Regions from separate parts of the Pseudomonas iranensis genome, predicted to be linked through region 2. Evidence: predicted binding sites of a transcription regulator. Region 2 holds the regulator's gene; the other holds the start of a gene.
The links. The regulator FliA, encoded in region 2, starts transcription of late flagellar genes. The targets are predictions, from matches to a motif close to CTAAAGTTTNNNNNNNNNNNGCCGNTAA.
Positions count from the first base shown of each region.

Region 1: the regulator FliA is predicted to act here: its motif matches at 2,547-2,574, upstream of HU724_RS27445 (methyl-accepting chemotaxis protein).

Region 1 covers NZ_CP077092.1:6,067,337-6,071,461, reverse strand. The annotation lists gene HU724_RS27455 (NorM family multidrug efflux MATE transporter) at 22-1,416, opposite strand; gene HU724_RS27450 (LysR substrate-binding domain-containing protein) at 1,576-2,496, shown strand; gene HU724_RS27445 (methyl-accepting chemotaxis protein) at 2,684-4,125, shown strand, end outside.
Region 2 covers NZ_CP077092.1:1,912,095-1,916,219, reverse strand. The annotation lists gene HU724_RS08500 (chemotaxis protein CheA) at 1-3, opposite strand, end outside; gene HU724_RS08495 (protein phosphatase CheZ) at 57-845, opposite strand; gene HU724_RS08490 (chemotaxis response regulator CheY) at 864-1,235, opposite strand; gene fliA (RNA polymerase sigma factor FliA) at 1,403-2,143, opposite strand; gene fleN (flagellar synthesis regulator FleN) at 2,140-2,970, opposite strand; gene flhF (flagellar biosynthesis GTPase FlhF) at 3,087-4,125, opposite strand, start outside.

The DNA.
Region 1 (4,125 bases), 1.9 Mb from region 2:
TCGCTCCCACAAAGGAAACCCTCATTCGGCCTGGGGGATGTTGAAACCTTGAGATTGCGGCTCGCGTCGAATCATCCGCTGCATCTTCCATTCGAACGCCAGCGTCAGGCTCACCGCCGCGCACGCCAAGCCCAGCGCCAGACCCCACCAGACACCCGTCGGCCCCCAATTGAGATGGAAAGCCATCCACCACGCCGCCGGTGCGCCGATCAGCCAATAGCAAGCCAGCCCCACGAGAAACGTAGTCTTGGCATCCTTGAGCCCGCGAATACAGCCCATGGCAATCGTCTGCGTGCCGTCGAACAGCTCGAACCACGCCGCTACTGCCAACAGGCTCACCGCCAGACGGATCACTTCGGCAAACGCCGGATCGTTGTGGTCAAGGAACAGGCCGACCAACTGGTTGGGCCACAGCCAGAACACCAAGGCAAAGCCGAGCATCACCACGGCGCCGAAGGCGATGCCGACACGCCCGGACATGCGCGCATCGATCAATTGCCCGGCGCCATAGTGCTGGCCGACGCGCATGGTGATGGCATAGGACATCCCGGCCGGGACCATGAACGCCACCGAAACGATCTGCAGGGCGATCTGATGCGCACCCATTTGCGTGCTGCCCATGGTGCCCATGCACAGCGCAGCGAAAGCGAACAACCCGACCTCTACCGCATAGGTGCCGCCAATCGGCAGACCCAGGCGCCACAACTCTTTCAGGTATTGCCGGTTCGGCCGCCCCAGGCCGGCGCGCAACGGATAAGCGTCGTACGCCGGATGCCGGCGAATGTGCCAGGCCAGCGCCAGCGCCATGCAGTTGGCGACAATCGCCGTGACCAGACCGATGCCGGTCAGACCCAGCTGCGGCAGGCCGAACATGCCTGTGATCAGCGCGTAGTTGAGCAGGAAGTTGGCCACCGTACCGGCGAGGCTGATGACCATCACTGGCGTCGCCCGGCCGATTGCACTGGTAAAACCGCGCAGGGCCATGAAGCTCAGGTAGCCGGGCAGGGCGAAGGGCAGGGCGATGAGAAATTGCCCGGCGGCGTTGACGTTGGTTTCGGTTTGGCCGAACAGCAGCAACACGGGTTTGAGGTTCCACAACAACAGCCCGGCGCCGAGGGCCATCAGCCAGGCCAGCCACAGTCCGGCCTGGGTCAGGCGTGCGGCACCGATGATGTCGCCGGCACCCTGACGGATTGCCACCAATGTGCCGACCGCTGCAATCACGCCGATGCAGAAAATCGACACGAACGAGTAGCTCGCGGCACCGAGGCCGCCACCGGCCAGCGCTTCGGGGCTAAGGCGCGCCATCATCAGGGTGTCGGTCAGCACCATCAGCATGTGCGCCAACTGCGAAGCAATCAGCGGCCCCGCCAACCGCAGAATGGCCCAGAGTTCGGTACGCACAGGATGCCGCATGGTCATCACCACCCAAATTTCAGAGGGAACAGAAGAGCGTCGATTTTCGGCGCTTGGCAGGCTTTGCACAAAGGGATAAAAAGGATGGGTGGCATGATTAATACTCATCCTGAATCGTCCTGCCGAATTGGCTGTATCCCCGCTATTGGAGCTTTGTGTATGTCCCGACGCCTTCCGCCGTTGTATGCCCTGCGCGCATTCGAAGCGGCAGCGCGACACAGCTCGTTCACCCGCGCGGCGGAAGAACTGTCGATCACCCAGAGCGCGGTCAGTCGGCACATGCGCACCCTTGAAGAGCACTTCGCCTGCCGGCTGTTTCATCGCAGCGGACGCAACCTGCAACTGACCGAATCGGCGCGGCTGCTGTTACCCGGTATCCGCGAAGGCTTCGCCGCCCTTGAGCGCGCCTGCAATACCTTGCGCGCCGAGGACGACATCCTGCGCATGAAAGCGCCATCGACCCTGACCATGCGTTGGCTGCTGGCGCGGTTGAGTCGCTTCCGCCATTTGCAGCCGGGCAATGAGGTGCAACTGACCAGCGCATGGATGGATATCGATTCGGTGGACTTCAACAACGAACCATTCGATTGCGCCGTTTTGCTCAGTGACGGGCATTTCCCGCCGGACTGGGAAGCGAGCCTGCTGTTTCCCGAGGAATTGATTCCGGTCGGCGCGCCGAACCTGCTCAATGATCAACCTTGGGACGTGGCGCGTCTGGCGACGGCTGAACTGCTGCACCCGACCCCGGATCGCCGTGACTGGCGCAGTTGGCTGGAGCGCATGGGCCTGTCCGATCAGGTCTCGCTCAAGGGCGGACAAGTGTTCGATACGCTGGAGCTGGGCATGATCGCCGCGGCGCGCGGCTACGGCGTTTCGATGGGTGATCTATTGATGGTCGCCGAAGATGTCGCGCAAGGGCGCTTGAGCCTGCCATGGCCAACCGCCGTCGCCAGTGGCCTGAATTATTATCTGGTGTGGCCGAAACCGCGTCCGGGAGGTGAACGTTTGCGCCGTCTCAGCGATTTTCTCCAAGGCGAAGTCCGCGCCATGCAATTGCCGGCGGTAGAGCGCTTGAGCTGAAACGTTCGAGCCGGCACAATGCCACTACTGCGCCATACCCACGCAATCCGCTCAAGTATTCGGATTTTCCGCCGACTACGAGCATGTGGAACCGTCGTGCCGGTTCTGCGCTACCCCCATTATTAGAATATTTTCCGGGCAATTACCGCGATCAAGGAGGATTCGGTGGCTCGGCCAGGAGCTGTTCATGTCTCAACCTCGTGCTCGGATCGCCTCGCAGCTGGGCCTTGCCCTTGCTGTGATACTGGCGATAGTCATCAGCGGCAGTACGGTGTTCGCCTTGCGTTCGCTGGATTCCGCCAACCTCGCCACCCGTGAAGAGCATCTGGCCAGTGAGGCCCGGTTGCTGGCCGATCAGCTGAGTACCTTCCACGGTACGCTGCGTGAAAGCACCCTGCGCCTGAGCGGGCTGTTCGAAAAGCGCTTCGGCAGTGGTTTGAGTGTGCACCCCGATCAGCCAGTGACCGTGGCCGGCGTGCAGACTCCGGGCCTGCATCTGGGCAACGAGGTGCTGAACAACAACTTCAAGGAAGTTGACGAGTTCAAGCAGATGACCGCTGGTGTGGCCACGGTATTCGTGCGCAGCGGCGAAGACTTCATTCGCGTCAGCACCAACGTCAGCAAGCAGGACGGCACCCGTGCCATCGGCACCGTGCTCGATCATGCCAACCCGGCGTACGCGAAACTGATGGCGGGGCAGAGTTATGTCGGCCGCTCGTTGCTGTTCGAGCGCTACTACATGTCGCAGTACACCCCGGTGCGCGATGCGGGCGGCAAGATAATCGCCGTGCTGTACGTCGGCTTCGACTACACCGATGCGCAGAACGCGCAGTTCGCCAATCTCAAGCGCTTCCGCATTGGCAAGACCGGCTCGCTGGCGCTGCTCGACGAGCAGAACAAATGGCTGGTGCCGATTGCCGGCGTCGAAAACCTGGATCAAGCCGCCCCGACCATCAACAACCTGGTGAAAACCCCGGGTAAGGGTGAGTTCTGGAGCGACAAGGGTGAGGACTTCTACAGCATCGCCGTGCCGTTCGAAGGTGGCCCGTGGTCGGTGGTGGCGAGCATGCCGAAAGCCGAGATCCGCGCGGTGACCTGGAGTGTCGGTACGCAACTGGCGATCGGCAGCCTGCTGGCGATGTTGCTCGCGGTCGGTTCCGTGGTCTGGCTGCTGCGCAGCAAACTCGCACCGCTGGGCGATCTGGTGCGTCAGGCCGAAGCCTTGGGCGCGGGTGATCTGAGTGTGCGGCTGAACGTATCGAGCCACGATGAAATCGGTCAGCTGTCCCGCGCGTTCAACCAGATGAGCCAGGCGCTGTCGACCATGGTCGAGCACATCCGCCGCGCTTCGGAAGAGGTCAACAGCCGTGCGCAGGCGCTGTCCGGTTTGTCCGGCGGTGCGTATGAAGGCATGGAGCAACAGTCGGGCGAAATCACCAGCATGGCCGGCGCCGTGGAAGAGTTCAGCGCCACCTCGCTGAACATTGCCGACAACATGGGCGCGACCCAGCGCCTGGCGCAGGAAAACGCGCAGCAAACCCAGATTGGCCGCAGCTCGATGGAAGAAGCGTCGTCGTCGCTGGAGCAGATCGCTGGCGCGCTGAACAGCACCGCCAGCGTGATCAACAC
Region 2 (4,125 bases):
CATTAATGGGGTGCTCCTACAGGTCTAAAAACCCAAAAAACCCGAATTCCGAAACTCTAGAATCCAAGGCTGGATAACAAATCGTCCACATCGTCCTGACCGGACACAACGTCTTCTCGTTTATCGGCATGAATCTGCGGACCTTCACCCTGCGAGAGATGTTTTTGTGGATCTTTTTCAGCAAGCATTGCGGCGCGGTCATGTTCGATGCCCGCAAAGCGGTCGACCTGACTGGCCATGAGCACGAGTTTGAGCAGATTGCTTTCGACTTCGGTGACCAGTTGGGTCACACGCTTGATCACTTGACCTGTGAGGTCCTGGTAATCCTGAGCCAGCAGGATGTCGTTGAGGTTGCTCGACACCGCACGGTTGTCCGTGCTGCTGCGTGACAGAAAACCGTCGACCCGGCGCGCCAGTTCACGGAACTCTTCAGCCCCGACCTCGCGACGCATGAAGCGACCCCAATCAGCACTCAACGTCTGCGCTTCATCAGCGAGACTGTTGACCACCGGCGTGGCGCTTTCCACCAGATCCATGGTGCGGTTGGCCGCGGCTTCCGTCAGCTTGACCACATAGCCCAGGCGCTCGGTGGCGTCGGTGATTTGCGACACTTCCTCGGCCTGCGGCATGTGCGGATCAATCTGGAAATTGACGATCGCACTGTGCAGTTCACGTGTGAGCTTGCCCACTTCCTGATACAGGCCGCGGTCACGGGTCTGATTGAGCTCATGGATCAGTTGCACCGCGTCGCCGAACTTGCCTTTTTCAAGGCTCTCGACCAGTTCGACCGCGTGTTTTTTCAGGGTCGATTCGAAATCGCCCTGTGATGATTCGTTATGCTCCATAGCTCCCCCGCGCATTCATCAGCCGATGCGTTCGAAAATCTTCTCGATTTTGTCTTTCAACGCTTGAGCCGTGAAAGGTTTGACCACGTAACCGTTCACACCGGCCTGAGCGGCCTCGATGATCTGCTCGCGCTTGGCTTCAGCAGTCACCATCAACACCGGGAGGTGCTTGAGTTTTTCATCGGCGCGCACGTGACGCAGCAGGTCGATACCGGTCATGCCCGGCATGTTCCAGTCCGTTACCAGAAAGTCGATGCTGCCGCTGTTGAGCACCGGAATGGCGGTTACGCCATCGTCGGCCTCGACGGTGTTGGTGAACCCAAGATCGCGCAGCAGGTTCTTGATGATCCGCCGCATCGTTGAGAAGTCATCAACGATGAGGATTTTCATGTCTTTGTTCAATTCGACCTCCAAGCAGTCTTAAACGCGCCCAGCACCTGGACGCGCCACTTCAATCAATCGGCATAGCACTCGAAGTTTGTCTGGAGCACAACGGATCGAGACCGGCGCCGTTCATCACCGCACCAGCCTCGTTTCGCAGTGTCCCCACACTGCCTTCAGCGCGCTCGCCACTCCCCCAAACGCCCCCGCAGACGGGCCGCGCACTGGCTGTGTAACTGGCTGACCCGCGATTCACTGACGCCAAGGACTTCACCGATTTCCTTGAGGTTCAGCTCTTCGTCGTAGTACAGCGCCAACACCAGTCGCTCACGCTCCGGCAAATTGGCAATCGCGTCCGCCAGCGCCGCCTGGAAGCGTTCATCTTCCAGATCGCGTGACGGCTCCATATGAGCACTCGCGCCATCCTCGTGCAGCCCTTCGTGTTCGCCGTCCTGCAACAGGTCGTCGAAACTGAACAGGCGACTGCCCAAGGTGTCATTCAGAATCCCGTAGTAATCGTCGAGACTCAATTGGAGTTCGGCCGCAACCTCGTGATCTTTAGCGTCACGGCCGGTTTTAGCTTCAATCGAGCGAATCGCGTCGCTGACCATCCTGGTATTACGGTGAACCGAGCGTGGCGCCCAATCCCCTTTGCGCACTTCATCGAGCATCGCGCCGCGGATTCGAATGCCCGCGTACGTTTCGAAACTGGCGCCTTTGCTGGCGTCGTATTTGGTCGAGACTTCCAGCAAACCGATCATCCCGGCCTGGATCAGGTCTTCGACCTGCACGCTGGCCGGCAGGCGCGCCAGCAAGTGATAGGCAATGCGCTTGACCAGTGGCGCGTAGCGCTCGATCAATTCGTATTGCGCGTCACGCGCCGACTTTTTGTAAAGATTCATGCCACTGGCGGTCATATCACAGGCCCTGCGGTTTGCTGCACGAGACGCTCGACGAAAAATTCCAGATGCCCGCGCGGGTTGGCCGGCAGCGGCCAGGTGTCGACCTTCTGGGCGATGGCCTTGAAGGCCAGCGCGCACTTGGAACGGGGAAAGGCTTCGTAGACGGCGCGCTGCTTCTGCACCGCTTTGCGCACGCTTTCGTCGTACGGCACGGCGCCGACGTATTGTAGGGCGACGTCAAGGAAGCGATCCGTGACCTTGGTCAACTTGGCGAACAGGTTGCGCCCTTCCTGCGGGCTCTGCGCCATGTTGGCCAGCACGCGGAAGCGGTTCATGCCGTAGTCGCGGTTGAGCAACTTGATCAGCGCGTAAGCGTCGGTGATCGAAGTCGGCTCGTCGCAGACCACCAGCAACACTTCCTGGGCGGCACGAACGAAACTGACTACCGAGTCACCAATACCCGCAGCGGTGTCGATCACCAGCACGTCGAGATTGTCGCCGATGTCGCTGAACGCCTGGATCAGGCCGGCGTGCTGCGCCGGGCTCAGGTGCACCATGCTCTGCGTGCCGGAGGCCGCCGGCACGATGCGAATCCCGCCCGGGCCCTGCAACAGCACGTCGCGCAGTTCGCAACGGCCTTCGATGACGTCGGCCAGTGTGCGCTTGGGTGTCAGCCCCAGCAGAACGTCGACGTTCGCCAGGCCCAGGTCGGCGTCCAGCAGCATGACCCGACGGCCAAGCTCTGCCAGCGCCAGCGACAAGTTCACTGACACGTTAGTCTTGCCGACGCCACCTTTGCCGCCGGTCACCGCGATCACCTGTACGGGATGCATGCTGCCCATGTTATTTCTTTACCTTGTCTTGCATAGACGGAGGCCACATTACTGGCTGCGCGTTCCTGATCGGAACAATGCGTGGCAGACCATCGATGTAGGTACAAAAACTGTTCATGATTACCTCAGCCAACCTGCTTGGTCGGGCTGTGATAGATATCAGCGAACATGTCAGCCATGGCTTCTTCGCTGGGTTCTTCCTGCATTTGCACGCTGACGGCGCGGCTGACCAGTTGATGACGGCGCGGCAGATGCAGATCATCCGGAATCCGTGGGCCATCGGTCAGATACGCGACCGGCAATTCATGACTGATCGCCAGGCTCAACACTTCGCCGAGACTGGCCGTTTCATCCAGTTTAGTCAGGATGCAGCCGGCCAGCCCGCAACGCTTGTAACTGTGATAAGCGGCGGTTAGAACCTGTTTCTGGCTGGTGGTTGCCAGGACCAGATAATTTTTTGAGCGAATGCCACGCCCGGCCAGGCTCTCAAGCTGCATGCGCAACGCCGGATCACTGGCTTGCAGGCCGGCAGTATCGATCAAAACCACGCGCTTGCGTAGCAGTGGATCCAATGCCTGCACCAGCGACTGACCCGGATCGACGTGCGTTACCGGCACGTTAAGAATGCGCCCGAGGGTTTTCAATTGTTCCTGCGCGCCGATGCGGAAGCTGTCCATGCTCACCAGTGCGACGTTCTGCGCGCCGTACTTGAGCACGTAACGCGCGGCGAGCTTGGCCAGCGTGGTGGTCTTGCCCATGCCGGCGGGGCCGACCATGGCAATCACACCGCCCTCTTCCAGCGGCTCGACTTCCGGTACGGCAATCATCCGCGCCAGGTGCGCGAGCAGCATGCGCCAGGCCTGACGGGGTTCTTCGATATCGGTGATCATCGCCAGCAGATCGCGCGACAGCGGGCCGGACAGGCCGATGCGCTGCAGACGGCGATACAGATTGGCCTGGGCCGGACGGCTGCCTTGCAACTGATTCCAGGCCAGGGTGCCGAGCTGCACTTCCATCAGCTCGCGCAGGCTGTTCAATTCAAAACGCATCGAATCCAGCGCACGCGGATCGACACCCGCCGAGGCCTGCGCAGGCGCTGCGGCCGGGCGCGTCGGTGCGGCGTAGGTCGGCTCGCTCAGCGGTTCGGCAGCAGTCAGCGGCAGG